Regions from separate parts of the Mesorhizobium sp. WSM4841 genome, predicted to be linked through region 2. Evidence: riboswitches for the same ligand, from Rfam matches in the RefSeq annotation. Region 2 holds a riboswitch; each other region holds the start of a gene.
The links. Region 2 has a riboswitch for thiamine pyrophosphate ahead of AC0L14_RS10935 (YkoF family thiamine/hydroxymethylpyrimidine-binding protein). Riboswitches for the same ligand answer to the same signal wherever they lie in the genome.
Positions count from the first base shown of each region.

Region 1: it holds a riboswitch for thiamine pyrophosphate, as region 2 does, so the genes downstream of both, thiB (thiamine ABC transporter substrate binding subunit) here and AC0L14_RS10935 (YkoF family thiamine/hydroxymethylpyrimidine-binding protein) in region 2, are expected to answer to the same signal.
Region 3: it holds a riboswitch for thiamine pyrophosphate, as region 2 does, so the genes downstream of both, AC0L14_RS12885 (YkoF family thiamine/hydroxymethylpyrimidine-binding protein) here and AC0L14_RS10935 (YkoF family thiamine/hydroxymethylpyrimidine-binding protein) in region 2, are expected to answer to the same signal.
Region 4: it holds a riboswitch for thiamine pyrophosphate, as region 2 does, so the genes downstream of both, thiC (phosphomethylpyrimidine synthase ThiC) here and AC0L14_RS10935 (YkoF family thiamine/hydroxymethylpyrimidine-binding protein) in region 2, are expected to answer to the same signal.

Region 1 is NZ_JBVVQC010000009.1:189,306-196,347, reverse strand. Features, by position in the region: gene AC0L14_RS13940 (ABC-F family ATP-binding cassette domain-containing protein) at 1-1,439, opposite strand, end outside; gene AC0L14_RS13935 (thiamine diphosphokinase) at 1,441-2,085, opposite strand; TPP riboswitch at 2,188-2,302, shown strand; gene thiB (thiamine ABC transporter substrate binding subunit) at 2,346-3,359, shown strand; gene thiP (thiamine/thiamine pyrophosphate ABC transporter permease) at 3,453-5,072, shown strand; gene thiQ (thiamine ABC transporter ATP-binding protein) at 5,072-5,842, shown strand; gene AC0L14_RS13915 (M48 family metalloprotease) at 6,140-7,042, shown strand, end outside.
Region 2 is NZ_JBVVQC010000007.1:139,477-146,518, forward strand. Features, by position in the region: gene AC0L14_RS10915 (AI-2E family transporter) at 1-528, shown strand, start outside; gene AC0L14_RS10920 (ABC transporter substrate-binding protein) at 770-1,783, opposite strand; gene AC0L14_RS10925 (ABC transporter ATP-binding protein) at 1,780-2,538, opposite strand; gene AC0L14_RS10930 (ABC transporter permease) at 2,535-3,335, opposite strand; partial or broken gene AC0L14_RS10935 (YkoF family thiamine/hydroxymethylpyrimidine-binding protein) at 3,421-3,564, opposite strand; TPP riboswitch at 3,555-3,667, opposite strand; gene AC0L14_RS10940 (sulfite exporter TauE/SafE family protein) at 3,983-4,759, shown strand; gene AC0L14_RS10945 (superoxide dismutase family protein) at 4,895-5,404, shown strand; gene AC0L14_RS10950 (ATP-binding cassette domain-containing protein) at 5,602-6,612, shown strand; gene AC0L14_RS10955 (ABC transporter permease) at 6,609-7,042, shown strand, end outside.
Region 3 is NZ_JBVVQC010000008.1:237,987-245,028, reverse strand. Features, by position in the region: gene AC0L14_RS12890 (alcohol dehydrogenase family protein) at 1-1,064, shown strand, start outside; gene AC0L14_RS12885 (YkoF family thiamine/hydroxymethylpyrimidine-binding protein) at 1,074-1,682, opposite strand; TPP riboswitch at 1,673-1,785, opposite strand; partial or broken gene AC0L14_RS12880 (IS1 family transposase) at 1,868-2,089, shown strand; gene AC0L14_RS12875 (aspartate aminotransferase family protein) at 2,733-4,109, opposite strand; gene AC0L14_RS12870 (hypothetical protein) at 4,253-4,378, shown strand; gene AC0L14_RS12865 (NAD(P)/FAD-dependent oxidoreductase) at 4,381-5,502, shown strand; gene AC0L14_RS12860 (YybH family protein) at 5,591-6,289, shown strand; gene AC0L14_RS12855 (CBS domain-containing protein) at 6,433-6,870, opposite strand.
Region 4 is NZ_JBVVQC010000040.1:8,231-15,272, forward strand. Features, by position in the region: gene AC0L14_RS30730 (thiazole synthase) at 1-665, opposite strand, end outside; gene thiS (sulfur carrier protein ThiS) at 667-864, opposite strand; gene thiO (glycine oxidase ThiO) at 833-1,834, opposite strand; gene thiC (phosphomethylpyrimidine synthase ThiC) at 1,831-3,666, opposite strand; TPP riboswitch at 3,770-3,886, opposite strand; partial or broken gene AC0L14_RS30750 (7-carboxy-7-deazaguanine synthase QueE) at 4,168-4,542, opposite strand; gene AC0L14_RS30755 (hypothetical protein) at 4,611-4,886, opposite strand; gene AC0L14_RS30760 (transcriptional regulator) at 5,260-5,520, opposite strand; gene AC0L14_RS30765 (cytochrome-c peroxidase) at 6,317-7,042, shown strand, end outside.

The DNA.
Region 1 (7,042 bases), on a different contig from region 2:
CAGCGGCCGCCGCCGTCCGGCGCGATCAGGCTGGTCACGGTGCGGTCGAGGAAATCGCGGTCGTGGCTGACCAGGATCACCGTACCGGCAAAACCGGCGACCAGTTCCTGCAGCAATTCCAGCGTCTCCATGTCGAGGTCGTTGGTCGGCTCATCGAGCACCAGCAGGTTCGCCGGCCGCGCCAACACGCGGGCGAGCAGCAGCCGCGCCCGCTCGCCGCCCGAAAGCTCGCGCACCGGCGTGCGCGCCTGTTCCGGTTTGAACAGGAAATCCTTCATGTAGGAGACGACGTGGCGCTGCTCGCCATTGATGACGAGGTTCTCGCCGCGCCCGTCGGTGAGGTATTGCGCCAGTGTCTCTTGCGGATCGACCGCGTCGCGTTTCTGGTCGAGCGTGGCGATCTCCAGATTGGTGCCGAGCCGCACCGTGCCTGAGTCCGGCTTCAATTCGCCGGTCAGCATCTTCAGCAGTGTCGTCTTGCCGGCACCGTTCGGGCCGACCAGGCCGACGCGGTCGCCGCGCTGGATGCGGGTCGAGAAGCCCTTGACCACAGTGAGGTCGCCAAAGCTCTTCTCGATGGTCTTGGCCTCGATCACCAGCTTGCCGGATTCGGCGGCGTCGCTGGCCACCATGGTCGCCGCACCCTCGGCGCCGCGATGGCCACGAAAGCGCTGGCGCATGGTCTGCAGTTCGCCGAGCCGGCGCATGTTGCGCTTGCGCCTTGCAGTCACGCCGTAGCGCAGCCAGTGCTCCTCGCGCACGATCTGGCGGCCAAGCTTGTGCTGCTCGCGTTCTTCTTCTTCCAGAACGGTGTCGCGCCATTCCTCGAAATGGCCAAAGCCCTTGTCCAGCCTGCGGGTCTGGCCGCGATCGAGCCAGACGGTGGCGCGCGACACGCGCTCGAGGAAGCGGCGGTCATGCGAGATGACGATCAGCGCCGAAGAGGTGCGGGCCAGCTCCTCCTCCAGCCATTCGATGACCGACAGGTCGAGATGGTTGGTCGGCTCATCGAGGAGGAGAATGTCGGGCTCCGGCGCCATGACGCGGGCAAGGGCGGCACGGCGCGCCTCGCCGCCGGAGAGATCGTTCGGCCGCTCGTCGCCGGACAGGCCGAGATGCTCCATCAGATAGGTGGCGCGGTAGGGATCGTCGGCGGGTCCGAGCCCCGCCTCGACATAGGCGCGGACGCTGGCGAAACCATCCAAGTCGGGCATTTGCGGCAGGTAGCGCACTGTCGCCGAGGGCTGGCGGAACACCTCGCCGTCCTGCGGCTCTATCAATCCCGCAGCGATCTTGAGCAACGTCGATTTGCCCGAGCCGTTGCGGCCGACCAAAGCGATCTTGTCGCCCGCCGACGCCGTCAGTTCCGCCCCGTCGAGCAGCGGCGTGCCACCGAAGGTCAGTTTTATGCCGTCGAGATTGAGAAGTGGCGGCGCCATGTCAGCTTCCAGGTAAGGGGAATGGGTGGGCGAGCAACAGCGCGCGGCCACTGCTCAGCGCAATTTCCAGCCGGCCCTTGACCTCGTTGGAAATGGTCAGCGACGAACCGAACGCCATCTCGATATGGTTCAGCGGCCATTTGGCGCCGGTCACGGTCAGGCCGGTAAGGTCGGAAAAGCCGAGAATCGAAAACAGCGTGCCATCGGCGTAGTCGAAGCCGGCCTTTCCGCGAAGCAAGGGAGTGCCTTCCTGTGCGCCGCTGGTCAAAAGCACCTCCGTCCCTGCCTCGGCCAGTCGGACACTGAGCGCCAGGTGCAGGAAGGCGTGGTCGGTGCGCTTGCCGCCGAACGCGCCGGCGAGCACGAGACTGGTCGCGCCGCGTTCGAGCGCGGCGGCGATAGCCAGTTCGCCGTCGGTCTTGTCCTTTTCTGCCGGAAACACCTGGCGGGCCACGGCGGCCAGCTCGTCCGGCAAGTCCGCCGGCACCGAATCGAAGTCGCCGACCCAGAGTTCCGGCGTCAGGTTCAGCGTCCGGGCATGGCTCATGCCGGCGTCGGCGGCGATGACACGGGAGCCTTCGACCTGGCGGTCGAGCAGCGGCGTGCGGATTAGATCGCCGCCAAGCAGGATGGTGAATTTGCTCATATGCGTGGCCCTTACCAGCCCTGCTTGCCAAACGGAAGGCCGCGTTCCAGATGCCCGGCAAACTTCCGCTTGCGCCGCAACCAGGCCGGGCCTATGTGTCGAAACGCTCTAACGGGGTGCTGGACGCGATCTTCGCGAACCAGCTGAGAGGCGACCATGCCAACCCGCTGAACCTGATCCGGTTTGTACCGGCGGAGGGATTAGACGTTTCGGACAGCCCGACGCCTCAATTCCTTTCAACGCGAACGAAGGAGGCGCCGATGCGCACGTTTTTATACACTCTAGTTTCGGCAGTGCTGCTTGCGGCGACTGTTCCCGCCGGCATCGGGCCGGCATCCGCGCAGGAAAAACTCACCGTCTATACCTATGAGAGCTTCACCGCCGACTGGGGTCCAGGCCCCGCGGTGAAGAAGGCCTTCGAGGCCGAATGCGGCTGTACTCTCGAATTCGTCGCGGTCGCCGACGGCGTCGCCCTGCTCAACCGCGTCAAGCTGGAAGGGGCCGCGACCAAGGCCGACATCGTGCTCGGCCTCGACACCAATCTGACTGCGGAAGCCAAGGCCACCGGCCTGTTTTCGCCGCATGGTGCCGTCATCGATGTCAATGTGCCGGGCGGCTGGAGCGACGATGTTTTCGTGCCGTTCGACTATGGCTATTTCGCCGTCGTCTACGACACCGAAAAGCTGAAGACGCCGCCGAAGAGCCTGAAGGAATTGGTCGAGGGCAATGCCGATGAGAAGATCGTCATCCAGGATCCGCGCACCTCGACGCCCGGTCTCGGCTTGTTGTTGTGGGTGAGGTCGGTTTATGGCGACAAGGCGCCGGAAGCCTGGGCCAAGCTTAGGGCAAAGGTGCTCACCGTGACGCCGGGCTGGAGCGAGGCCTATGGCCTGTTCACCAAGGGCGAGGCGCCGATGGTGCTGTCCTATACCACGTCGCCGGCCTATCACATGGTCGCCGAAAACACCGAACGCTATCAGGCGGCGTCCTTCGAGGAGGGCGCGTATCTGCAGATCGAGGTTGCCGGCATCACCACGTCAGGCGCGAAGAACCCATTGGCGAAACAGTTCCTGACTTTCATGACCGGACCGAAATTCCAGGATGTCATTCCCGAGACCAACTGGATGTTCCCGGCCGGCAAGACCGAGAAGCCGCTCAATCCGGCTTTCGACAAGCTCGTCAAGCCGACCAAGACTTTGCTTTTCAGCCCGGAAGAGGTCGCCGCCAATCGCAAGGCCTGGGTCGACGAATGGCTGTCGGTGATGAGCAAGTAGCTTGTGATTGAAAGATGATTACTCTACGGCGCCCGGGAACTCGACCTCAGCCATATTTTCTGCTTCGACGATCGTTGAATTAGGCAGGGCGGCATGCATACCGGATATCCTGCCGATCCCCGCGTCACCGCCGGCACCATCGCGCTTGCCGCTGTTGCGCTGCTGATCGGCGGAGCGTTCGCCGGGCTCATCGTCGAAGGCGCCCGCGACCCGTCCGGCGCCATGTCGGCCTTCGATTCCTACCTCTTCCGCGTCGCCCGTTTCACGCTGTGGCAGGCTTTGCTGTCGACACTGCTTTCCGTCGTGCCGGCGCTGTTCGTTGCGCGGGCGCTGTCGCGGCACCCGCGCTTCTTTGGTCGCGGCCTGATCCTGCAGCTCTTCGCCGTGCCGCTTGCGCTGCCGGCCATCGTCGCCGCACTCGGCATTCTGGCTCTCTATGGCCGTGCCGGCTATTTCGCCGGCGTGCTCACCGCGATTGCCGGTCAGGGCTGGCCGGGCATATACGGCCTGTCCGGCATCCTCATCGCCCATGTCTTCTTCAATCTGCCGCTGGCCACGCGGCTGTTCCTTGAAGCGCTGACGACAGTGCCGGCCGACCAGTGGCGGTTGGCGAGCCAGCTCGGCATGGGCGCCAGACCCGCCTTCCGGCTGATTGAATGGCCGACGCTGCGTGCGGCGCTGCCGGGCGTCGCCGGGCTTGTCTTCATGCTCTGCATCACATCCTTTACCATCGTGCTCACGCTGGGCGGCGGGCCGCGTGCGACGACATTGGAGGTCGCCATCTACCAGGCACTGCGTTTCGATTTCGATCCTGCCCGCGCGGTGACGCTGACACTGCTGCAGATCGCGCTGACCTTCGTCGTGGTGCTGGCATTGATGCGGCTTGGCGCCAACATCGTCGGCGACGCCAACCTGCCGGTGGCACCGCGCCGCTATCTTTCGGCCGGCCCGGCCGAGACCGTGCTGAATACAGCATTGATCGCTCTCGCATTGCTGTTCGTCGCCGGGCCGATGGCTGCCATGGTGACGTCAGGCCTTGGCGCCGATCTCGGTCGGCTGGCGGGCGAGAGCGCGGTGCGGCAGGCGACGCTGACCAGCGCCGTGCTCGCCCTGCTGGCGGCGCTGCTTTCAGTGGCGCTGTCGCTGTCGCTCGTTATGGCACGACGGGCGCTGGCCTTAAGGCGTCGCGTCGGCGCCAGGACGCTGCTCGAATACGCCACCGATACCGGCGCCGGCTTCGTCCTCGTCGTGCCGCCCATCGTCATCGGCGCCGGCTGGTTCCTGCTCCTGCGGACCGTCAGCGACGTCTTTGCCATCGCCCCTGTCATGGTCGTCGCCGTCAATGCGGTGATGGCGATGCCGTTTGCCATCCGCGCCATTCGCCCCGGCTATGATGCGGCGAGCGAACGCCACGAACGGCTCTGTCTGCTGCTTGGCATTTCGGGCTGGAACCGGTTCCGGCTGGTCGACTGGCCGTCGCTGCGGCGGCCGCTCGCCACCGGTTTCGCGTTCGCCATGGCTTTGTCGCTCGGCGATCTCGGCGTCATTGCCCTGTTCGGCAGCGACTCCCTGCAGACACTGCCTTACCTCTTGCTGGCGCGCATGGGCAGCTACCGCACGATGGACGCGGCAGGCCTGGCGTTGCTGCTCGGCCTGGTTTGTCTTGCGCTTGTCCTGGCCGCTGACTGGCTGGGGCGGGGAGAAAAATCATGATGCTCAACAGCGCGGAAAGCGGTACGGCTGTGCGGCTGGAAAAGGTCTCGTTCAGCTATCGCGAAGCGCCATTTTTATTCGATGTCGAATTCGCCGCCTCGAAGATCACCGCCATAATGGGGCCGAGCGGCTCGGGAAAATCGACGCTGCTCAATCTGGTGGCCGGCTTTGAGACGCCGCGATCGGGCCGCGTGCTGATCGGCGGAGCCGATGTCGGCGCCAAACCGCCGTCGGCGCGGCCAGTGTCGATGGTGTTCCAGGAAAACAATCTCTTTGCCCATCTTTCGGTCGAACGAAATGTCGGCCTTGGCCGCTCGCCGTCGCTCAGGCTGACCGATACCGACCACGCTGCAATCGCCGCGGCGCTCAAGCGCGTCGGCCTTGCCGGCAAGCAACAGCGCCTGCCGCGCGAACTCTCCGGTGGCGAGCGGCAGCGCGTCGCGCTCGCCCGCGTCCTGGTGCGCGACCGGCCGGTGCTCTTGCTCGACGAACCGTTCGCCTCGCTCGGACCGGCCTTGCGCGACGACATGCTCGATCTGGTAGCCGGCGTCCACGCGGAGCGGCGCATGACGGTGCTGTTCGTCACGCATCAGCCGGAGGATGCCCACCGTATCGGCCAGGACATGGTGTTCCTGGACAATGGCACGGTTGCCGCAACCGGGACTGTCGCCGATTTTTTTACCAAGGCTGGACCGGAGGCCTTCCGGCGCTATATCGGTGCAGGTCCGTTTGGCGCGGAATCACGAGATGTTGCCCGGAAGCGGACATAATTTACGGCCAAACCGGCTTCAGGCGATGTGGTGCTTGCTTGCCATGGTCAAAGTAGTGTGGCTAGGTCCTCCGATACTGGTCCGGCATAGGTTGTGATTTGCCACTACAGTGCCATGCGTGCCCGTGGGCGCGAAGGACGCTGTGGCAGTTGATTGTGCGCATGATCCTTTCTGAAAATCGATGCCCGATTTTCGGGGCCATGTGCTGAGATCCGAAAGGAAGCTGTTCTGCCGACCGGCACCGACAGAGTGAGAAGGAAACCGCTGGCGCGCTTCCTCGCGCTGGCCGGCTTTGCCATGGCGCTGGCAAGCTGCCAGATGTTCACGCCGCCGGACGTTCAGGAATCCGGCTTCCAACCTTCCAGCAAACCGATCACGGTCGACAATGTCGCCGCCAACAGCAAGCTCGCCGAAATGGCGAAGGCGCAGCATCCGCGCATCCTGGCCACTTATGGCGGCGAGTATTCCGATCCCAAGCTCGAGCGCATGGTCGCCAAGGTCGTCGGCAGCCTGACCGTGGTGTCGGCCAACCCAAGCCAGACCTACCGCATCACCATCCTTAATTCGCCCAACGTCAATGCTTTCGCGCTGCCGGGCGGCTATCTCTACATCACGCGCGGCCTGTTGGCGCTGGCCAACGATTCGGCCGAGCTCGCCGCGGTCATCGCGCATGAGATGGGCCACGTCACTGCAAACCACGGCTTGCAGCGCCAGCAGCTCGAGGCTGAGGAGGGGTTTGCAACCAAGGTCGTCTCCGACGTGCTCGGCGACAGCCCGACCGCCAAGGCGGCACTGATCCGCGGCAAGCTGCGGCTTGCCCAGTTCTCGCGCAATCAGGAGCTTGAGGCCGATGGCATCGGCATCAAGTCGATCGGCGAGGCGGGCTTCGATCCCTTTGCCGCCGGCCGCTTCCTGCAGTCGATGTCGGCCTACACCGATTTCCGCTCGATCAGCGGCGCCACCGACGCCAGCCTCGACTTCCTGGCGACGCATCCTAACACGCCGCAGCGCATCGATCTGGCGCAGCGTCATGCCCGCCAGTTCGGCGCGCCCGGCGTCGGCACGCGCGACCGCGACGCCTTCCTCGCCGGCATAGACGGCCTGCTCTACGGCGACACGCCGGAGGAGGGCTATGTGCGTGGCGAAACCTTCCTGCATCCAGGGCTCGGCGTGTCGTTCTCGGTGCCCGACGGCTTCATC
Region 2 (7,042 bases):
TACATGCTGTCCCGCCTTGCCGAGACGGTACATGCGATCCTGATAGGCACCGTGCTTGTCGCCGCTGTGCAGGGGACGCTGGGCGGCCTGATGTTCTGGTGGCTCGGCCTGCCCACTCCGGTCTTCTGGGGCTTGGCAATGGGACTGCTTGCCATCGTGCCGGTGCTCGGCGCATTCGTGATCTGGGTGCCGGCAGCGATCTATCTCGCGCTGGAGGGGGCTTGGGCGAGCGCGGCGATCCTGACCGTCTGGGGCGGCGTGGTCGTCGCCGGCATCGACAATCTGCTCTATCCGATGCTTGTCGGGAACCGGCTGCGGCTCCACACGGTGGTGGCCTTTGTCGGTGCTGTCGGTGGCATCGTCCTGTTTGGAGCATCCGGGCTCGTCCTCGGCCCGGCGGTGATTGCGGTCACCGTCAGCCTCATTGACATCCTCAAGAAACGATTGAGCGACCAGCCCGAGGCGGAACTGACGCCAAAGCGCGACACAAAGCCATCACGTCAGTCCGGACCCGCGCCCAGTGAGTAAGCACCGCCGCGCGCGACCAGTTCGGCGACCACCACGATGCGCATGAGCATTGTTCCAGCGTCAGCCTGTCCCGCCTTGCGATCACGACCAGCACGCCGACCGGCTCTGGCCGGACTGGTTCGGCCGTGCGCTCGACAGCGGCGGCAGCGGCGCGTCGAAGCTGGTCGATGCAGTTCCGGTCAAGTCCGATCCTGCTGGTGACGACGGCGAGTGCCGACAGGATGCATGCGCCGCGGCGGGCTCATTTTTCGCCGTCCAGATAGGCGTTGCTGTAATAGGCCGCGAAATCGGGTCGTTCGCCGACCGGGTTCCCATCGCCGTCGCGCAGGGCTCCGGCCTTGAACAGGTAGTCGCCGATAGCCTCCATCTTTGCGGGATCGATCGTGCCGATCGCGCCGGCGGGGCTTTGCAGATAGTGGCCGTCGACCAGCGCCTTCAGCGATGCCTCGATCAATGGACGGTCAGTCAGCATGTCGCTGTTTGCTGCTATCAGGATCTCAGCCGCTTCTTGCGGATGTTCGACGGCGAAGGCATAGCCGCGCCTGGTCGCGGCGATGAACGCGGTTGCCGTGTCCTTGTTCTTCTCGAGGTAGGCTCGGCTCGAGCCAATGAAATTGGTGTGTTGGTCGGGCACGCCGAAATCCGCGTAACGGAAGGCGCGCTGAGGCTTGTCGTCAAGCTCCGCCTTGATCCCCTCCCAAGTGTAGACCTCGAGCGTAAAATCGACTGCGCCATTGGCCAAGGCCTCATAGGCGGAGGTGCCCAGCGTCACTGTTTCGAATTTGCCCTCGCCGCCATCATGGCGGATGATGGTGCCGATCAGCGCATTCTCCCAGGCGCTGCCGAAACCGCCATAGGTCAGGCCGTCCAGATCCCTGGGGGACTGTATATCGGCGCGGTCGGCGTTGAACACCAGCCTGCCGGCTTCTGTCTGCATGATGGCGTAGGTGGCGACGAGGTCGGCGCCGGCCGTGCGTTGGGTGAACAATCCTATGGATCCCAGTATACCGAAATCGGCCACGCGGTTGGCGATCAGCGTACCGGCCGCAGTGTCGGTGTAGGGCAGGATCCGCATGTCGAGCCCGGCCTCGGCGTAGAAGCCTTTCGCTTGGGCGACATAGAGCCCGACATGATTTGTGTTCGGCGTCCAGTCTAGCGCGACGGTGACAGTCTGCTGGGCGGAGACGGACGTGACGGGTGCGAACCCGGCGATCAATGCGGCAGCGATGAAGAGGCGTCTGGAAAGCATGGTCATGTCCTTTGGGCGGGCTGTGGATCGAGCAGGGTATCGAGGATGTCGGCTTCGATGGCGCTGGCTTCCGACGAGGCAAGATCCTTGCGCGGGCGCGAAAGAGGTATGATGATTTCGCGCAGCACGCGGGCGGGGCGGGCGCTCAGCACATAGATGCGGTCGGACAGGAAGACCGCCTCGCGGACGTCGTGGGTGATCAGCAGGACCGTCCAGCGGTGTCGGTCCCACATCGTCTGAAGCCAGCGCTGCATGCCGGTGCGCGTGAGGGCGTCGAGTGCGCCGAACGGCTCGTCGAGCAACAGCATGGCGCGGTCCTGCACGACGGTGCGCAACAGCGCGGCGCGCTGGCGCATTCCGCCCGAGAGCTGCGCCGGATACTTATGCTCGAAGCCCGCAAGGCCGAATTCGCCGAAGAACGGCGCCACCCTGTCGCGCGCCGCCTTGCGGGACATGCCCTGCACTTCCAGGCCGAGCGCGGTGTTGTCGATAACCGTGCGCCAGGGCATCAGGGCGTCGTGCTGCGGCATGAAGGCAAACGGTCGGCGCGTGTCGGCCAGTGGCCGCCCGTCGAAGTCGACATCGCCGCCGTGGCCTCCGAGACCGCCCGTCAGCAAGCTGAAGATCGTGGACTTGCCGGCTCCGGAGGGGCCGAGGATTGAAACGAATTCGCCCGGCTCGATGTGCAGGGTGATGTCGGCAAGCACGTCGATGTCGCCAAAACGCTTCCTGACTTGGCGCAGCTCCAGCCGCCTGCTCATGATTTTCGTGCGCCATCGAGCCGCTCCCATGGCATGACGACGCGCTGGATCAGTACCGTAGCAGCAAACAGGGCTAGCGTGAGCAAGGCGCTGACCAGCACGGCCGCCAGCACGAGATCGGGCCGGAAATTGTTCTTGGCGTTGAGCATGTAGATGCCGAGCCCTTTGGCCGCACCGGCATATTCTGCGAAGATGGCGCCCACCACGGCATAGGTGATCGAGATGCGCAGTCCGGCGAAGAAATAGGGCAGCGAGGAGGGCAAGCGGGCCAGCAGGAAAATGCGCATGCGGGAAGCGCCCATCGAACTCAGAAGCGCCGAGATGTCCCGATCCGTCGAGTCATAACCCTGCACAAGCGCGACCAGCATGGGAAAGAAAGTCACGAGGGCGATCAGCGTGATCTTCGGCGTCAGCCCGAAGCCGAACCAGAGAACGACCAGCGGGGCGATCGCCACCAGCGGCAGGGTCTGGCTGATGATGAACACCGGGAACAGGGCACGGCGCAGCGGGTTGAAGAAGTCGATCAGCACCGAAAGGATGAAGGCAACGGCCAGCGAGCAGGCGAAGCCCGCCAATGTGGCGCTGATCGTCGGCACGGTGTTGTCGAGCAGCGCCTGGCGCTGCCGGATGGCCTGGGCGAGAACGCGTGACGGCGCGGGCAGCGTGGTGGGCGAGATGCCCGAGATGCGCGCATAGAGGTCCCAAGCCAAAACCAGCGTGCCAACCGATAGCAAGGCCGGTCCGACCTTGGCGAACAAGGCTGCGATTCGCGGCGCGGCGGAGAAAGGTTGAGACATGCGAGACTTGTCTGGTGCGAAAAGATCAGCGCAGGGTCGGGCTGTTGGCCGAAACCGTAAGCTCGATCGTGAGATGGCCCTGGAGCGGGCCGACCGGCAGCGTCGAAATATCGTCTGTGCCTATGCGCAACCGATCGCGACAAGGGTCGAGCGCATCGAGCGCGGAGATGACGACACCGACGAAATCGCCGGTTGTCGGAGAAAGAGAAATCTGTGCGCCAGAAAACATCGCCCGCCTCGCTCCGCTGGTATTATCCAGATCAGCTCTAGGGTTTACGGGCTTGCAGCCCAGCTCTCAGCCCCGACGATACGGAGCACCCCTGTGGATGCCGGCAATTAAACAGATATGGGGTGGAGCTGCAAGCCTGCGTCCGACTCGTGAAACCTCAGGTCGAGGAGGCGCGGCGCAGGACAGGGAAGAGTGACAACCCGGCATCCTGTTCGAGATCGCTCTCGATATTCTGAGAAGCCACATGACTTTGAAGGTATCGGGAAAGACGTCGATCGAGCGGACAGTTTCCCGTTCGTCGCCATTGTCGATGCCAGGCGTTTGGTGAATTGTGGAAGCATGAAGATATAAATTGCATCCGTTGTAGGCAGCGGTTCCTCTTTCGCCAATTACGACCCGCGCTTTGTTGGAGAGCCAAATGCAGGAATTTATCCTTTTTGCGCTCGTAGGGTTTGTAGCTCAGGCTGTCGACGGGGCTCTCGGCATGGCCTACGGCGTGATTTGCTCGACAACCCTACTGGGGTTTGGCGTGTCTCCTGCACACGCTTCGGCTTCAGTTCACGCAGCGGAGCTGTTTACCACTGCGGCCTCAGGTTCGGCTCACCTCTATCACCGCAATATCGACTGGAAGCTTTTCTGGCGGCTGATGCCATTTGGTGTTCTCGGCGGCGTTCTCGGCGCTTATGTGCTCACCTCGTTTGAGGGAGCGATCATGAAGCCATATGTGACCACATATCTGGCGCTTGTCGGAGCTTGGCTCCTGTTCCGTTCATTCCGGCGGATCCCGAGTAAGCCGGTCCCTGCAGGCGCGGTACCTCCGCTTGGACTTGGTGGTGGATTTCTCGATGCCGCAGGGGGTGGTGGATGGGGACCCATCGTAACGACGGGCCTTCTCGGTTTTGGCGGGACGCCCCGCTACGTTATTGGTACGGTAAATGCGAGCGAGTTCCTCATCACGCTCTCGGTGTCTCTGACCTTCTTGTTTGCATTAGTAACGGGCCATTGGGCGGAGGCAGGAGAGCCAACGGAAAATCTACTCTCTGTCGCCGGCTTGATTCTTGGCGGCGTAGTCGCAGCGCCGATGGCCGGTTGGGTAGTGAAGTCAATCGCAGAAAAGACGCTTCTCAGGCTCGTTGGTATTCTCATCATACTGCTTGCAGGCTGGCAAACCGCGCAACTCTTCGAATTGGTGTAAACTGAAGACACATCGAACAGGTTGTCGGCGTCGCTTCCCTGGCGGCTGTGCGGGAGACAAAAAAACTCAATTGCCAAATGGAACGAAGAGACCCCTTTGTTGTTTGGCTTGCTTGGACAACCGGAGGCCGAGTCGATGAGAAGATTGGTTGCAACAACAGGGTTGGCGCTGGCGGTCGCGATGCCTGCAGCGGCTCAGGACACCGCGACCGCGAAAGCCGAATTCGTCAACATGGCCGGCGAGAAGAATGGCACGGCCACGCTGACCGAGACGGCGCAGGGCGTGCTGATAGCGTTGGAGGTAACAGGACTGCCTCCGGGCGAGTGGGTCGCGTTCCATGTTCATGAAACCGGAAAGTGCGACCATCAGACCGGCCATGACTCGGCCGGTGGGCACTTCAATCCGACGAATGCCGAACATGGATACCTCACTGGAAAAGGCCCGCACGCGGGCGATATGCCAAATCAGCGGGTCGGCGCCGACGGCGTTTTGCGTGCCCAGGCTTTCAACGGCATGGTCAAGCTGGATGGTGGAGAAACGGCGATACGAGGCAAGGCATTGATGATCCACGGCGGACAGGACGACTACAAAAGCCAGCCTGCCGGTGATGCCGGAAATCGTCAGGCCTGCGCCGTGATCGAGTGAAAACCCCAAGATGATTAGAGACCTGTCCGACATATGATCGGACCGGCTTTCAGCCTCAGCGGCCAGGTAGTGGTACGTCGTCGGAGCCTCTGGCACGAGGATAAGCCAGACGGTAAGTTCGTGCGCCTGCAGAGAAATTGACGACGCACCCATCGCGCCGAAGCTGGCCTTTCATTTTGCGACTGCCGGATGATTGCATGAACGATACTTCTCCTATGGGCCTGCCCTCCAAGGGTTTTGTCCAGTCAGCCATTTCCGCCCGCGGCCTGGTCAAGACGTTCGGCAAGCTGCGCGCCGTCGATGGTGTCGATCTCGATGTGCCGCGCGGCATGATTTTCGCCATCCTGGGTCCGAACGGTGCCGGCAAGACAACGCTGATGCGCATGCTCGCGACGCTGTCGCGCCCCGACGCCGGCTCTGCGACCGTGATGGGGCACGATCTCGTGCAGGCCCCGCATGCGGTCCGTGCGGCAATCGCGATGACCGGGCAGTTCGCTTCGCTCGACGAGGACTTGACGGGCCGGGAGAACCTCGTCCTGCTCGCCCGACTCTGGGGTTTTCGCGGTCGCGCCGCGAAAACCCGTTCGGACGACCTGCTCGCGGCTTTCGGCTTGTCCGAAGCGGCGACGAAGCAGGTGAGGGATTATTCGGGTGGCATGCGAAGGCGGCTCGACATAGCCGCCTCGCTGGTCGTCACGCCGGGCGTGCTGTTCCTCGACGAGCCGACTACAGGCCTCGATCCGAACGCCCGCAAGGATGTCTGGGGCATGATCCGCGGCCTCGCCGAGGCCGGCGTCACCATCCTGCTCACCACGCAATATCTCGAAGAGGCCGATCAACTTGCAGCGCGTATCGCCGTCATCGACCACGGCAGGAAGATCGCCGAGGGTACCAGCCGCGAACTGAAGGCGGCCACCGGCTCCGGCTTTCTCCATGTCGCGCTCGCCGATGTTGCACGGGCGGACCAAGCGGCGACCATTCTGGAACGCCGGCTGGAACATCCTGTCCAACGCAGCGCCGAAGGCGCTGAGCTCTCCGTCCTTGCCGGCACAGCGAAGGCCGCCAATGAGGCGCTGGCCGATCTGGTCGCCGCCGGCATCGAGCTGTCGGATTTCTCCATGGGCCAACCCAGCCTCGAGGAGGTCTTCTTCGCGCTGACGGGCCAGCCGGGCCTCGGTGAAAGCCGGAAGGCAGGTGACAAGCCATGATCGACACGACATCCCTGCAGCGGCTGCAAAGCGTCGCCCGACCTAGGACCCCATCAGCCCTTTCCAACGCGCTGGTCTTCGGGTGGCGCGCGGTGCTGAAATTCAAGCATGTGCCGGAGCAACTCTTCGATCTGGTGATGACTCCGATCATGTTCACCCTGCTCTTCACCTTCGTCTTCGGCGGCGCGCTCGCCGGTTCGCCTGGCGAGTACCTGCAATTCTTCTTACCCGGCATCCTGGTTCAGACCGTGGTGTTCAACGCAGTCTATTCGGGCATGGGTTTGTCGACCGACCTCGGCAAGGGCTTATTCGACCGCTTCCGATCGCTGCCGATCTGGTCGCTGTCTCCGTTCGCCGGCCTGATGGTGGGTGACATCCTGCGCCATTTGATTGCCGCCTCGATCATTCTCACCATCGGGCTGATCCTCGG
Region 3 (7,042 bases), on a different contig from region 2:
TACTGACCGGTCACGGCGGACCGGAAAAGCTTGTCTATCGCACCGACGTGAAAGTGCCCTCGCCCGCCCCGGGCGAGGTGCTGGTCAAGGTCACCGCTTGCGGCATGAACAACACCGATGTCTGGGTGCGACAGGGCGCCTACGGCACGGAGGAAGATGCCGCCGCCGTGTCGACCTGGCGGCGTCAGGGCAACACGCTGACTTTCCCGCGCATCCAGGGCACCGACACCGTCGGCAACATCGTTGCTGTCGGCGACGGTGTTTCTTCGGCCCGCATCGGCGAACGGGTGATGGTCGATTTCTCGATCTACAACCGCAACGACGATTCACTCGCCGACATCGACTATATGGGCCACGGCCGTGACGGCGGCTATGCCGAGTACCAGGCCGTGCCGGCCGAGAATGCCCATGTCGTCGCCACTGACCTGACTGATATCGAACTCGCCACGTTTTGCTGCGCCTATCTCACTGGCGAACAAATGCTGGAACGCGCCGCATTGAAGGCCGGCGAGCGCGTGCTGGTCACCGGCGCCTCCGGCGGCGTCGGCTCCGGCATCGTGCAATTGGCGCGGGCGCGCGGCGCCATCCCCTATGCCGTCGTCGGCAAGGGTAAGGAACAGGCGGTGCTCGACATCGGCGCCGAGGCGGTGATCACCCGTGGCGTTGCCGATCTGCCTGCTGCCGTGAACGACGCGACCGACGGCCAGCCGATCGACGTGGTCGCCGACCTGGTCGGCGGTGCGATCTTCAATGACCTCTTGCGCATCCTTCGGCCCGAAGGCCGCTACACCACCGCGGGCGCGATTGCCGGCCCGGTCGTGCAGCTCGATCTGCGCACCATGTATCTCAAGCAATTGCAGCTGCATGGTTCGAGCCAGGGCACGCGGCACGATTTCAGCCGTATCGTCCGCTACATCGAGGAGAAGAAAATCCGGCCGCTGGTCGGCGGCGTCTACAGGCTCTCCGATTTCCACCGCGCCCAAGCGGATTTCATCGCCAAGGACTTTGTCGGCAAGCTGGTAGTCGTTCCGGATGCCGTTTCCGATTTCGCTGCAACCCGTTGACAGCCAAGACTAACAAGGGCTCGGGCTGTTCGCCGACACGGTAAAGTCGAGCGCGACATGGCCTTGCGGCGCGCCAAAGCGAAGGAAGGCTTCCGATAGCGTCGCGAACACCGGTCCGGTGTCGCCTCTCAGCTTGGTGCAGAAATTCTTCGACCTGTCGAAGACGCCCGAAGTCTTGAGAAAGTCGATGCAGCCGTAGATCTCGTCCATGTGATGGCCCTCGCCGAGCGGATAGAGCGAGAACTGCGCGGCGACCTCTTGGCCGAGCTTTTTCGCACCGTCGACATGCGACCGCGCCGCGCCGATGCGCTGGGCCAGGGAGAGCTCGTGACTGCTGCCGGAAATCGGTGTGCAGATCGGATCGTCGGGCTCGCCGGGGCAGCCGCGCGACACCGTCGCCGACAACACGCAGTGGGCGCCACTTGCCGCCGCCGAGGCGAACAGATCGCGCATGGCCGGGAAAAGCTGTTCCGGCGGGCCGACGATCAGCGTCGAGATGTCGTCGGTCTCGATGCGGAAATTCGGCCGATAGGAATCCATCGCCGAAATAGCTTTGAGGATGACGCCGACGAAATCGTCGCACATCGGATACAGGGAAATCTGTGCACCTGAAAACACGGTCGCCTCGCTCCGCTGGCATTACCCAGATCAGCTTGAGGGACCGAGGGCTTGGCACCTTCCATCTCAGCCCCGGCAATACGGAGCGCCCCTGTCGATATGGGCGACGTAGCACCGGCGCAAACGATGTTCAAGTATGGTCATCGCGAGCGCGGGTAGTGGGTCAGTTTGAAATTAGGGGCTGAACTCGGCTGTCCAACGGCTTCTCAAAGAAGGTCGAGGCTAACGCCAACGCCGTCGCGCTTCATTTCATGTACTACAATTTCGTGCGCATCCATGCCACGTTGCGCATGACCCCGGCGATGGCTGCTGGTGTGACTGGCAAGCTTTGGGAGATTGCTGACATCGTTGCGTTGATCGAAGCCAAGGAAGCCGAAAAGCCAATGATTCGTGGTCCTTACAAAAAGCATGCCAACTTAGTTTCGAGGCGCGGCGTGTCAAGCATAGCTCTATCAATGCTCTTGGTTGCATTTGGACTACAGGCATTGGGATACACCGGCACGTGCACTCAGGGTGCCAACGGTCCTTTCACCACAGGAGCTGTGCTAAGCTCGCCGTTCCTTCTCGTGTGCGTTGTTCTCGTCAGCGTTAACTTCGTACGAATACTGAGAGGAGGTTCCAGACAAATATCTGTTCTCAGTCGCGTCGCAGGCTACGCGGTGGTGTTCTCGGCAGTGTGGTTGATCTACTTTAATCGCGAAGTTCTTCACTTCACTTTGGTCCTAGGCATCGGACCTTGTGGTGATTTTAGTTTAAAATATCCTGGCACTTATGACGGTGAAGACCTGCTGGTCGGCTTCGCATTCGGATTCCTACCAGCGCTTGTCGCAGCAATGGCGCTGATAGGCATATTAAGCGACCATTGGCGTCAGCGAATTTCAAACTGACCCACTACCCGAGCGCGCGATCGATTGCCCGGTGACGGCATTTATGCTACTGATTTGGCCATGGTGCTGATTTGCGCCAACGACCCGCCGCCGAGGCGGGTTTTTTGTTCAGGGTTCGCAAGCCCGACCTTACCCATTCAGCCTCTGCCTTCGGATGACCTGATCAGCTCGGTAATCCGACCTGCCTGACCGCGGCTTCAAGCGATCTTTCGAACGCGTCGATCATCTCATCGACCTGTGGCTCGGTGATGATCAGCGGCGGGCAGAAAGCCAGCGCGTCGCCCATGTTGCGCGAGATCACGCCGTTCTGCTGCATGAAACCGTTGACGAGCCCGCCCAGCGCGCCGGCCGTCTCCCACGGCGTCTTGTTCGCCTTGTCGCCGACCAGTTCGACCGCCGCGATCAGGCCGACGCCGCGCACCTCGCCGACAAGCGCGTGCGATTCGAGCTTGCGCAGCCGCTTCTGCATATGCGCGCCGACCGTGCGCGCGTTGCCGACAAGGTCGCGCTCCTCGATCAGCTTCAGGTTCTCGAACGCGACTGCCGCCGCAACGGGATGGCCGCCGCCGGTGAAGCCGTGGCCGAAGGTGCCGATGCGATTGCTTTCGTCGGCAATCGGCTCGAAAACCTTTTCGTTGATCAGCAAGGCCGAGATTGGCAGGTAGGACGAAGAAATCTGCTTCGACAGAACCATGATGTCAGGCCTGATGCCGAAGGTCTGCGAACCGAACATCTCGCCGGTTCGACCAAAGCCGCAGATGACCTCGTCGGCGACGAGCAGGATGTCGTATTTCGACAGCACCGCCTGGATCTTCTCCCAATAGCCGGCCGGCGGCACGATGACGCCGCCGGCGCCCATGATCGGTTCGCCGAAGAAGGCGGCGATGGTTTCCGGTCCTTCGGCCAGGATCAGCTTTTCCAAATCGTCGGCAAGCCGGCTCGAAAACTCTGCTTCGCTCTCGCCTGACAGCGCCTCGCGCCAGTGGTGCGGCGTCGAGGTGTGCAGCACATTGGCGATCGGCAGGTCGAAGGAATTGTGGTTGTTGGGCAGCCCGGTCAGGCTTGCAGAGGCAATGGTGACGCCGTGATAGCCGCGAATGCGGCTGATGATCTTCTTGCGTGCCGGCTGGCCGAGCGCATTCGACCGGTACCAGATCATCTTCATGGCCGTGTCGTTGGCCTCGGAGCCGGAATTGGTGAAATACGCCTTGCTCATCGGCACTGGCGCCATCTGCACCAGCTTCTCGGCGAGATCGATCAGCGGCGAATGCGATTTGGAGCCGAAGTCGTGATAGTAAGGCAGCTTGGACATCTGGCGCACCGCCGCATCGACCAGCCGCTTCTCCGAAAAGCCGACCGCGACGCTCCAAAGCCCGGCCATCGCCTCGATATAACGGTTGCCGGCGAGATCCTCGACATAGATGCCGTCGCCCTTCTCGATGACGAGTGGCCCTGCTTCCTCATGCTTGCGGGCATTGGTGTAGCCGTGCATGTGGTAGCTGATGTCGCGGGCTTCGGGAGAATTCGGTCGAGCGTCCATGATGGCTCCTGTCCTGCATGCCGGGACGTGCGTCCTGCCGCCGTTCGGCGCGCATCGGCCTCTCGATTAATGCTGCCTGGTGCATCCGTTTCTTGTAAGGGTGTCAAGCCCCTTTCGGAAGGGCTGGCGGATGGACGGAAGACATGCAGAATTTCAGCTTCGAGGCCCTGGAACGCGAGAACCTGCGCCAAGCCGGCGGTGCGCGTCGCCAAGACTTGATCCCCGAACGGGTCACCAGCAGGCACAACAACAAGGCTGAGGTGGCCTGATCGTGGACCATGTCGACTGCATCGTCGCCGGCGCCGGCGTCATTGGCCTCGCGATCGCGCGAGAGATGGCGCGGCGTGGCATGGATACCCTGATCCTCGAGGCCGAGAACGCCATCGGCACCGGGACCAGTTCGCGCAATTCCGAGGTCATCCATGCCGGCATCTACTATCCGGCCGGATCGCTGAAGGCCCGGCTCTGCGTGGCAGGTCGCGAAAGGCTCTACCGTTATTGCCAGGAGCGGGCGGTGCCGCATGCGCGCTGCGGCAAGCTCATCGTCGCCACGAATATCGAACAGGAGCCGGTGCTCGCTTCCATCCTGGCCAACGCCTCTGCTTGCGGTGCGGGCGATTTGACGCCCTTGACCGCTGCAGAGGCGCGCAGGCTGGAGCCCAAGCTGCGGTGCACGGCGGCCCTGTTGTCTCCCGCCACCGGCATCATCGACAGCCATGCCCTGATGCTTGCGCTGCTGGGCGACGCCGAGGAGCACGGGGCGGCGCTCAGCCTCAACACCCGCATCGTCTGCGGCCGCATCGAGGGCGGGCGCATCGCGCTCGACACGGTCGACGGCACAAGCGGCGAGCGCTTTGAAATCGCCACCGCGCGCTTCATCAACGCCGCCGGGCTTGGCGCCACGGCACTTGCCGGCTCGCTTGACGGGCTCGACCCGCAATTCGTGCCAGATCTTCGCTATGCCAAGGGCAATTATTTTTCGGTCACCGGCCGGGCGCCATTCTCGCGGCTGGTCTATCCCGTGCCCGAACCCGGCGGGCTCGGCGTCCATCTGACGCTCGACCTCGACGGCGTCGTCCGCTTCGGGCCTGACGTCGAATGGACGGATCAACTCGACTATCGCGTCGATCCAACGCGTGGCGAGCGCTTCTACGACGAGATCCGCAAATACTGGCCGGACCTGGCCGATAGCAGCCTGCAGCCGGCCTATAGCGGCATCCGGCCGAAGCTCTCCGGTCCCGGCGAAGCCAATGCCGACTTCGTCATCCAGGATGCGGCGGTGCATGGCGTGGAGGGCCTGGTCAATCTGTTCGGCATCGAGAGTCCCGGTCTGACGTCAAGCCTGGCGATCGCCGACCATGTCGCGCAGCGCCTCGCGCCGAAAGTCAGCTAGCCGAGGGCGACCCGCGCGAGCGCGCCCGTAAGCCATCCGTAAGCCGGGGTCGCGGAACCTGGGTCCGACGATCACCGGGACCATCGAAGTGAAGAACCGTTTCGAAGCCATGCCGAACCCAAGCTGCCGGTTCGAGATCTGGGACAACGAGACCGGCGAGCCCGTGGTCCATCACGATCGGCTGCTCACCTTCGCCTCGGCGAAGTCGGCGGCAAGGATCGCCGACTTCCTCAACGACAGCAGCAGCCATCGGCGCCGCGCCGGCGCCGCCGAATGGGCGCGTTGCGGCCCGCGATGTCGGCTGAGGAGGATGATCGCCAGGGTGCTCCACCTGGCGATCAGCATGGCGGAGCTTCGGCGGCTCGTCTTCCAACGAAACTTGGCGCAGGATCGAACGCTTGGTACCGAGCGTCGGAGCAGTCTCGCCATGACTGATGAACCAGGCCGTGAACCGGCGCGTGATCCCCAGGATTTGGAGCGCCTGCTGATCTCCCGGCAGTGGGCGGGAGACATCGACGGCATGGCCGCGCTTTTTGAGCCGCATGCCGTCGTCGACAGCGGTGAAGGCCGACTGACGCATGGCCGCGAAGCGATCCGGGCACTCTTCGCCGACATCACCGCAACGGGCCGAAAATTTGCTGCCGGAACTCAGGCACCGGCAGTTATCAGCGGAGACTTGGCGCTCACGTCAACCCGTCTTCCCGATGGCACCGTAACCGCCGAGGTCGCCCGCCGCCAAGACGACGGAGCATGGCTATGGGTCATCGATCGATTCTCCGTTGCGTAGCGTCGGCCCGGATGACCCCGGAAATCGATTTCCGCTGGCGTCCCTGTAGCGCAAAGGAGTGACTCCAGTACGGTCGTGGATTCGAAGTTCCTGAACGCCGATGCCGTCGATCGAGCAGGAACTTCAAATCTGGTTATGATGCATCAGTGCGCCGTCTGCGAATGGTCGCCGCCCGGCTCCGAAATTCCGCCCAGCGCTTCGCCGGCCCAGGCCGGCTCGCCGTTCGTGGCGAGATCGCCGAGCGAGACAATGCCAACCAACCGCCGGTCGCGGCTGATCACCGGCATTCGCCGCACTTTGAGTTCGCGCATATTCTGAAGAACATCGCCGACTTCCTGGTCGTCAAAGCAGCATTGTACCTCCGCGCTCATCACGTCCCTGATCTTGGCATCGGGACCTCTGCCCTCCGCGATGCCACGGACGGCAATGTCGCGGTCCGTGATCATGCCGACCAGCCGGTCATTCTCACCGACGGGCAGAACACCGGCGTCAAGATCGGCCATGGCTCGTGCGGCATCCCGCAGGGACTGGTCCGGACTGGCGACCTGAACATTCCGTGTCATGCACTCGCTGATTCTCATAGCTTTCTCCTCGAGGTGCAGCGCCCCGCCGATCCTGTGATGAAGGTGTGATCAGGGGAGAATGAACGCCTTTAGAAATTGTTCCATTTTTCGACCACGCGCAGCGGGCACGCGCGACGGGATAGCTCTGCGACGGGCCTTATCCGTGACGGACCGGGAACCATAATCCGGC
Region 4 (7,042 bases), on a different contig from region 2:
AACGCACGCGCCATGCCGGCCGGATCGGCCGCCTTGGCGACCGCCGTGTTCAGGAGCACGGCGTCAAAGCCGAGTTCCATGACGGTCGCCGCGTGCGACGGCCGTCCGAGCCCTGCATCCACAATCAGCGGGACGCCTGGGAAATGTCCGCGCATCGAGCGCAGCGCCATGATGTTGATCGGCCCGAGGGCCGAACCGATCGGTGCGCACCACGGCATCAAGACCTTGCAGCCCACCGCAAGCAGCCGCTCGGCGACAACAAGGTCGTCGGTGGTGTAGGGAAATACCGCAAAGCCGTCCTCGCACAGGATGCGGGCGGCTTCGACCAGGCCGAACACGTCTGGCTGCAGCGTGTCGTGGTTGCCGATCACTTCGAGCTTGATCCAGCTCGTACCGAAGACGTCGCGCGCCATTTTCGCAGTGGTGACCGCTTCCTTGACGGAGTGACAGCCAGCAGTGTTGGGCAGGATTCTGACGCCCAGCGAGCGGATCAACGACCAGAATTTCTCGCCGGCCCTGCCACCTGCCATCTCACGGCGCAGCGAGATGGTCACCACCGACGTGCCCGATGCCTTGACCGCATCGGCAAGGATGGCCGGCGAAGGATATTGCGCGGTGCCGAGAAGCAGGCGGGAAGGAAGCGTCGTCCCGAGAAGCTCGAACATGCTAGCCTCCCTGCATCGGCGAGAGGATTTCGATCCGGTCGCCGTCGCTCAACTGGAACTCCGCCCGCTTGGCTTTGTGAACGAGATCGCTGTTGACGGCCGTCGCCAGCCAATCGCCTTCGTAGTCAAGCGCCGCGAGCAGCGCCGCCAGCGTTGGGGCATCAATCTCAAGCGCTTCGCCGTTGACGGTCAGTTTCATGAGCAAGCTCCTTGGTTCCGTCTTGATTGAAAACCAGTTCGGCCGCCTGGCGCGCCATGGCGGGCGCGAGAAGAAAGCCATGGCGATAAAGCCCGTTGATTACGACGGTGCTTCCATGGGCCTCGACACGCGGCAGGTTGTCTGGAAAGGCCGGACGAACACCGGCGCCGGTCTCAATGATGCCAGCTTCGCCGAATGCCGGATGGAGAGCATAGGCCGCGCCCAAAAGCTCCATCATCGAACGCGCCGTGACCGGTCCTGTGGACTGGCTCTCGATCATCGTCGCGCCGATCATGAAACGGTGGTCGGTGCGCGGCACCACGTAGAGCGGAAAGCGCGGATGAAGCAGCCGGACCGGGCGTGACAGCGAGACATCGGGCATGTGCAGGATGAGCATCTCTCCACGAACGCCGCGTAGCCTGTCGTCGACCGCAGCCATTCCCGTGCAGTCGATCTGGCGATCGAAACCGGAAACAGTCGGGGCGTCTGCTTCGAAGCGGAATTCGACGCCCATGGCCGCGAGCTTGTCATGAAGTGCCGTTATCGCCCGGCGCGGGTCGAGATGCGCTTCGTCGGGGGACAGCAATCCGCTGCGGAAGCGGCCGGCAAGGTCGGGCTCCAGCAACGCGATTGCATTTTCATCGACACGCCGATGACCCGAGGTGCGGCTGGCGAACCGCTCGAGTTCGCCCACATCGCGCGGCGCGGCCACGATCAGTGTTCCGGCCCGCGTCACCTGGCCTGGCGTTACCGCATCCCACCAGTCGGCGGCGTTGCGTCCGAGGTCAGACACCGGCTGCTCGGCGCTTTCACGCTCGCACCACGGCGCCAGCATGCCGCCGGCGAACCACGACGCATTGCCGCCGAGGCTAAGCCTCGTCTCGGCAACCGTCACCGCCGCGCCGCGGATGGCGAGTTCGAAGGCCGCGGTGAGGCCGGCGACGCCGGCCCCTTTGACCAGGACCCTCATGATGGCTCACACGCCTGTGGCAAGAGCGGTGCGCTGGTCTCGTCCGCCGGCACGTAGAGATCGCCGCCCTCGCGGTATTTCGCCGCCATCGCCGCCATGCCCTCCTTCTGCGCTTCGGCACGAATGTCATGGGAGATGCGCATCGAGCAGAATTTCGGCCCGCACATCGAGCAGAAATGCGCCAGCTTGTGCGCCTCCTTGGGCAAGGTCTGGTCGTGGAAGGAGCGCGCGGTTTCGGGGTCGAGCGACAGGTTGAACTGGTCCTCCCAGCGGAACTCGAAGCGCGCGCGGGAAAGGGCGTCATCCCTGACTTTCGCCGCCGGATGCCCCTTCGCCAGGTCGGCGGCATGCGCCGCGATCTTGTAGGTGATCACGCCAATCTTGACGTCGTTGCGATCGGGAAGGCCGAGATGTTCCTTCGGTGTGACGTAGCAGAGCATGGCGGTGCCGAACCAGCCGATCATCGCGGCGCCGATGCCTGAGGTGATGTGGTCGTAGCCCGGCGCGATGTCGGTCGTCAGCGGTCCAAGCGTATAGAATGGCGCCTCGCCGCAGACGGCGAGTTGCTTGTCCATGTTCTCCTTGATCTTGTGCATCGGCACGTGGCCAGGCCCCTCGATCATCACCTGGCAGTCCTTTGCCCAGGCGATCTTCGTCAGCTCGCCGAGCGTCTCCAGCTCTGCGAATTGCGCCGCGTCGTTGGCATCAGCGATCGAGCCCGGACGAAGCCCGTCGCCGAGCGAAAAGGACACGTCATAGGCTCGGCAGATGTCGCAGATTTCCGCGAAATGCTCGTAAAGGAAGCTCTCCCGGTGATGGTGGAGGCACCATTTGGCCATGATCGACCCGCCGCGCGAGACGATACCCGTGACCCGGTCAACCGTCAGCGGGATGTACTGCAGCCGCACGCCCGCGTGGATGGTGAAATAGTCGACGCCTTGTTCGGCCTGTTCGATCAGCGTGTCGCGGTATACCTCCCAGGTCAGGTCTTCGGCGATGCCACCGACCTTTTCGAGCGCCTGATAGAGCGGTACCGTGCCGATCGGCACCGGTGCGTTGCGAACGATCCAGTCGCGGATGTTGTGGATGTTGCGGCCGGTCGACAGATCCATCACCGTATCGGCGCCCCAGCGGATCGCCCAGACCATTTTTTCGACCTCCTCGGCCATCGAGGAGGTGACCGCCGAATTGCCGATATTGGCATTGATCTTCACCAGGAAATTGCGACCGATGATCATCGGCTCGCTCTCGGGATGATTGATGTTGGCAGGAATGATCGCGCGTCCGCGCGCTACCTCCTCGCGCACGAATTCCGGTGTGACGAAATCGGGAATTGCGGCGCCGAAGGCCTCGCCGTCGCGCTGCAGTTTGCCGTGCAGGATCTCGCGGCCGAGGTTCTCGCGGATGGCGACGAACTCCATTTCGGGCGTGATGATGCCGGCGCGAGCATAGGCAAGCTGTGTCACCGCCTCGCCTGCCTTGGCCCTGAGCGGTCGGTGGCGAATGGGAAATTCCGGCGTCTGCCGCTCGCCAGTCACGAATCCGTTGTCTTCCGGCCGGACATGGCGGCCGTCATAGGCCTCGACATCGCCGCGCGCCGCAATCCATTCACGGCGAAGCCGGGTAAGGCCTTTTTCGATGCTGGTTTCGACAGTCGGGTCGGTATAGGGGCCTGATGGATCGTAGACGGTGACAGGCGGCTCCCCAGCTGTCGGATGGACGGAGATTTCGCGCATCGGCACCCTGATCTGCGGGTGGATGGCACCGGGCTTGTGGATTTTCCGCGAGGCGGGCAGTGGTCCCGTCGACACGGCGGGGGTGAGGGCATTCATCGTGAGGCTCCTTTGCTCATGCATTGGAGACCCAGTTCTGTGCCGGAAGGATGAAAAGACGCTTCTGTCGACCTGTCGAAACAGGACCTCGGGCGTAAACTCCCGCAAAGCGCTTGCACCGTCCCTACGCCAGTATGAACTGGATCAGGTTCAACGGGTCACTGCGCCGCGAAAGCCAGCAGTATCTCAGCCCCTTGCCGGGACTCCCCTGGTGAATGCATCGAATTGAACGGCCCGTCACTATTTTGTCAAGCGCATTCGTCCCGTAGCGGTGATCGGCGACCAAACAAACCCAGCGGAAAAGCATGCTAGTATCGAGAGCAAGTCACGCCCCAGAGGAGCGGTGAAGCGCCCCCAATAAGGCGAGCCCTCATGCGGATTCGGTGCCTTTTCCAGCACGGTGTTTTCGGGGCTTTCCGGAACGACGCTGCTGCCGCCCAGTTGGGTGAGATTGCTATAGATGTCTGTCTTGCTCGTCGTCGGCAAATCCTTCCCCTTCGGCTAGACGCCCCGTTTGTTTCCCCAAAGCAGAACATGAAGCTGCGGCAGTACACGCGCCTGCCACCACCTGTCGCGGGTCACCTTTTCGACCAGCCATTCCATGCGCTTCATCACTCCGACCATGTCGATGAACGCGTCTTCGTCGCCGGGACGCGGCGGCGTGTGATTGCCGGGTTGCAGATAGACGGGTAAGTGTGGGTAGCGCGCCGCGGCGTCTTTGGCATAAGCAAAATCATCATCGTCGAAGACGACGAGCTTGAGCGCCATCTGCGGCTTATCCTGGGCCGCCTCGATGCAGGTGTCGAACACGGCCCAATCTGTCGTCATTTCGCTTGAGGGCGGCTTGGGGCTTAGCACCAGCACGTCGAGATCTGCAACGCGCGCCTCGTCCGTCTCATATGGCCTAACCTCGCAGCTTGTGCAGAACGGGCAAGGGATCGCTTTCATCGTGACGAACCTTCCCTGATGGCCTCGGGCGGTTTCGCCGAAACCTTTCGTCTAAGCCGCTCGACTTCGCAAGCGCTGATCGTTGCGCCGCGTAGTTCGGCACCACCATCGGGTAGGGAATATTTTGTCCACATGCCCTCGTAGCGGCCGGTGTGCCAGTGCAGCTGTTCGCTCGGATTCTCTCGGAACTTTGTGATCCATTCATCGTGGACGGCTTTGGCAAAGTGATGCGCCTCTCGGTCGGTGATAGTCCGCGACTTATGCTCGTTCATAATGGGCGCCGGCGCGCCACGTCCCGGATCGTTTCCATTCTCTAAGCGGCGTGTGAACCGGCTCGCGCTCAAATTCGGCAGCCAACCTCTGCGTATTTTCGCTTGGCCTCCTTTGGGTCTGTTCCCAAGGTCTTGTTGGCTTCCTAGCGACCCGTCAACGCGGCTAGCCGGTTCTCTCTATCCACAGATCTGGCCTCTCGTGCGGGCCAAGGTTACATCCGTGTCGCCCGCCATGAGGCCGATCTTCCGCAGAGCGAATCGATTCCGTAGAAATAAGAATTCTGACACCGGCCCCGCCGCCGTAAGGGTATTGATATACCCGTAGGATTCTGATCCGACCTGGCAGGCGGCGGGTAATCTTCAGAGGCCGACGTCAGGCAGCGTTCGGGATGGCCGAGATTTCATCGAAGACACTCTCAGCCAAGCCAAGCGCCCGAGCGATCCGATCGCGATAGCCCTTGTCGAAACGATAGCCAGATTCGATCAGCCCGACCTCCTCGACTGTCAGACCGCTGGTCACGGCAATGTCCTCGGTCGAATAGCCAAGATGTTCCCGATATGCCTGAATTACGGGTTTTCCGTTTGAGATTGCGGTAAGCACTGCCTCGGGCAGCGCGAAAGGCGTTGCGGTCATTTTGCCTCCAAATGCAGAGATCGGCCACTCGATAACTCGAAACAAGCGGCCGCCGATGTTGAAATAGGATGCCCAAACAGCCCGAGCGGGCGGCATCCAAAAACGCGATCACTCTCGAACGTGTGAGAGGCGCTACGCTAATATGGCGGCCGCCGCCGTTTAGATCAAGAACCTTGGCTCGCTTTACGAGGATTGGTCCAGTGGCCACAACTCGACGACACCGTGCGCAGCGCCGTCATGACGCTCACATCGATGATTGCGCGGCCGCTTCAACGCGCCGTCGGCTTACTGGCGCGATTGAGGAGCCGCGCGATCTGGAGGTCGGGCATTAGGCGCACCAGCGCGCGGACTAGCGTCAAAGTATCAGCGGGGACTGTCCAGGGATGCTTGCCGGCGGCGTTCATCTTGAACGTTAATACCGTGTGGTCCCCTCCGGCCAATGCAGGAGGCCGGGTGCCCATCGGACAAAGCGCTGAGGGACCAACATCTCTCTGTTTCAGCCAGACTGTTGGGTTTGTCAGATCCGCGACACCGGAGTACGGCTGCGCTTTGCTGCGAATTCGTTCAACTTATTGAATAATAGTAGAAAATCCCCCGGAGGTTCCTTCTGCTCAGTTGGCACGACTTTTGATGCCTCTCGAGAGGCGACAGGAGATTTCGACTGGCGTTCATTTGTGGGTGACATCGGGCGCAAGGCAACGAAGGAAGACAATATGTCAGGTCCGCGTCAGAACCAATTCTATGCAAAGAGGATTGCCGCCTGTAGCGCAAGGCGTTCACGAACCGCATATCAACAATGGCTTCCGTGCAAAACGCAGGGAGATCACTTGTGAAAATCCTATTCACTACGGTGGCTGTCGCGTTGCCGGCCATCGCTTTTGCTGCGCAAACGATCCCCGTATACCTCAGAGAAACGGCACGGGCCACCTTCAAGGCTCTACCATCCATCACGCCGACAGTCGCCAACAACCCGATCACACCGGAGAAGATAGCCCTGGGCAAGGCAATGTTCTTCGATCCACGCGTCTCGGCGTCAGGCGTCTTGTCGTGCAATTCGTGCCACAACTTGGCCACCGGGGGCGACGATAATCATGAAAGCTCGATCGGCCATGGTTGGCAGAAGGGACCGCGTAACGCGCCGACGGTACTGAACGCTGTCTTCAACATCGCGCAGTTCTGGGATGGTCGTGCGGATGACCTGAAGGCTCAGGCCAAGGCACCGATCCAAGCCGCTGTCGAAATGGCCAACACACCAGGTCAACTCATCGCTACGCTCAAGTCGATGCCGCAATATGTCGAGTGGTTCAATTCAGCTTTCCCGGGTGAAGCCGATCGCGTCACCTTCGAAAACGTCGCCAGGGCAATCGAAGCCTTTGAGGCGACACTGGTCACGCCGGCGCCCTTCGATGCCTTCCTCAACGGCGATGACGCCGCCATGACTTCCGAACAGAAACAGGGCCTGGCGCTTTTCATGGACAAAGGCTGCTCGTCCTGCCACGGCGGTATCAACGTAGGTGGGGAG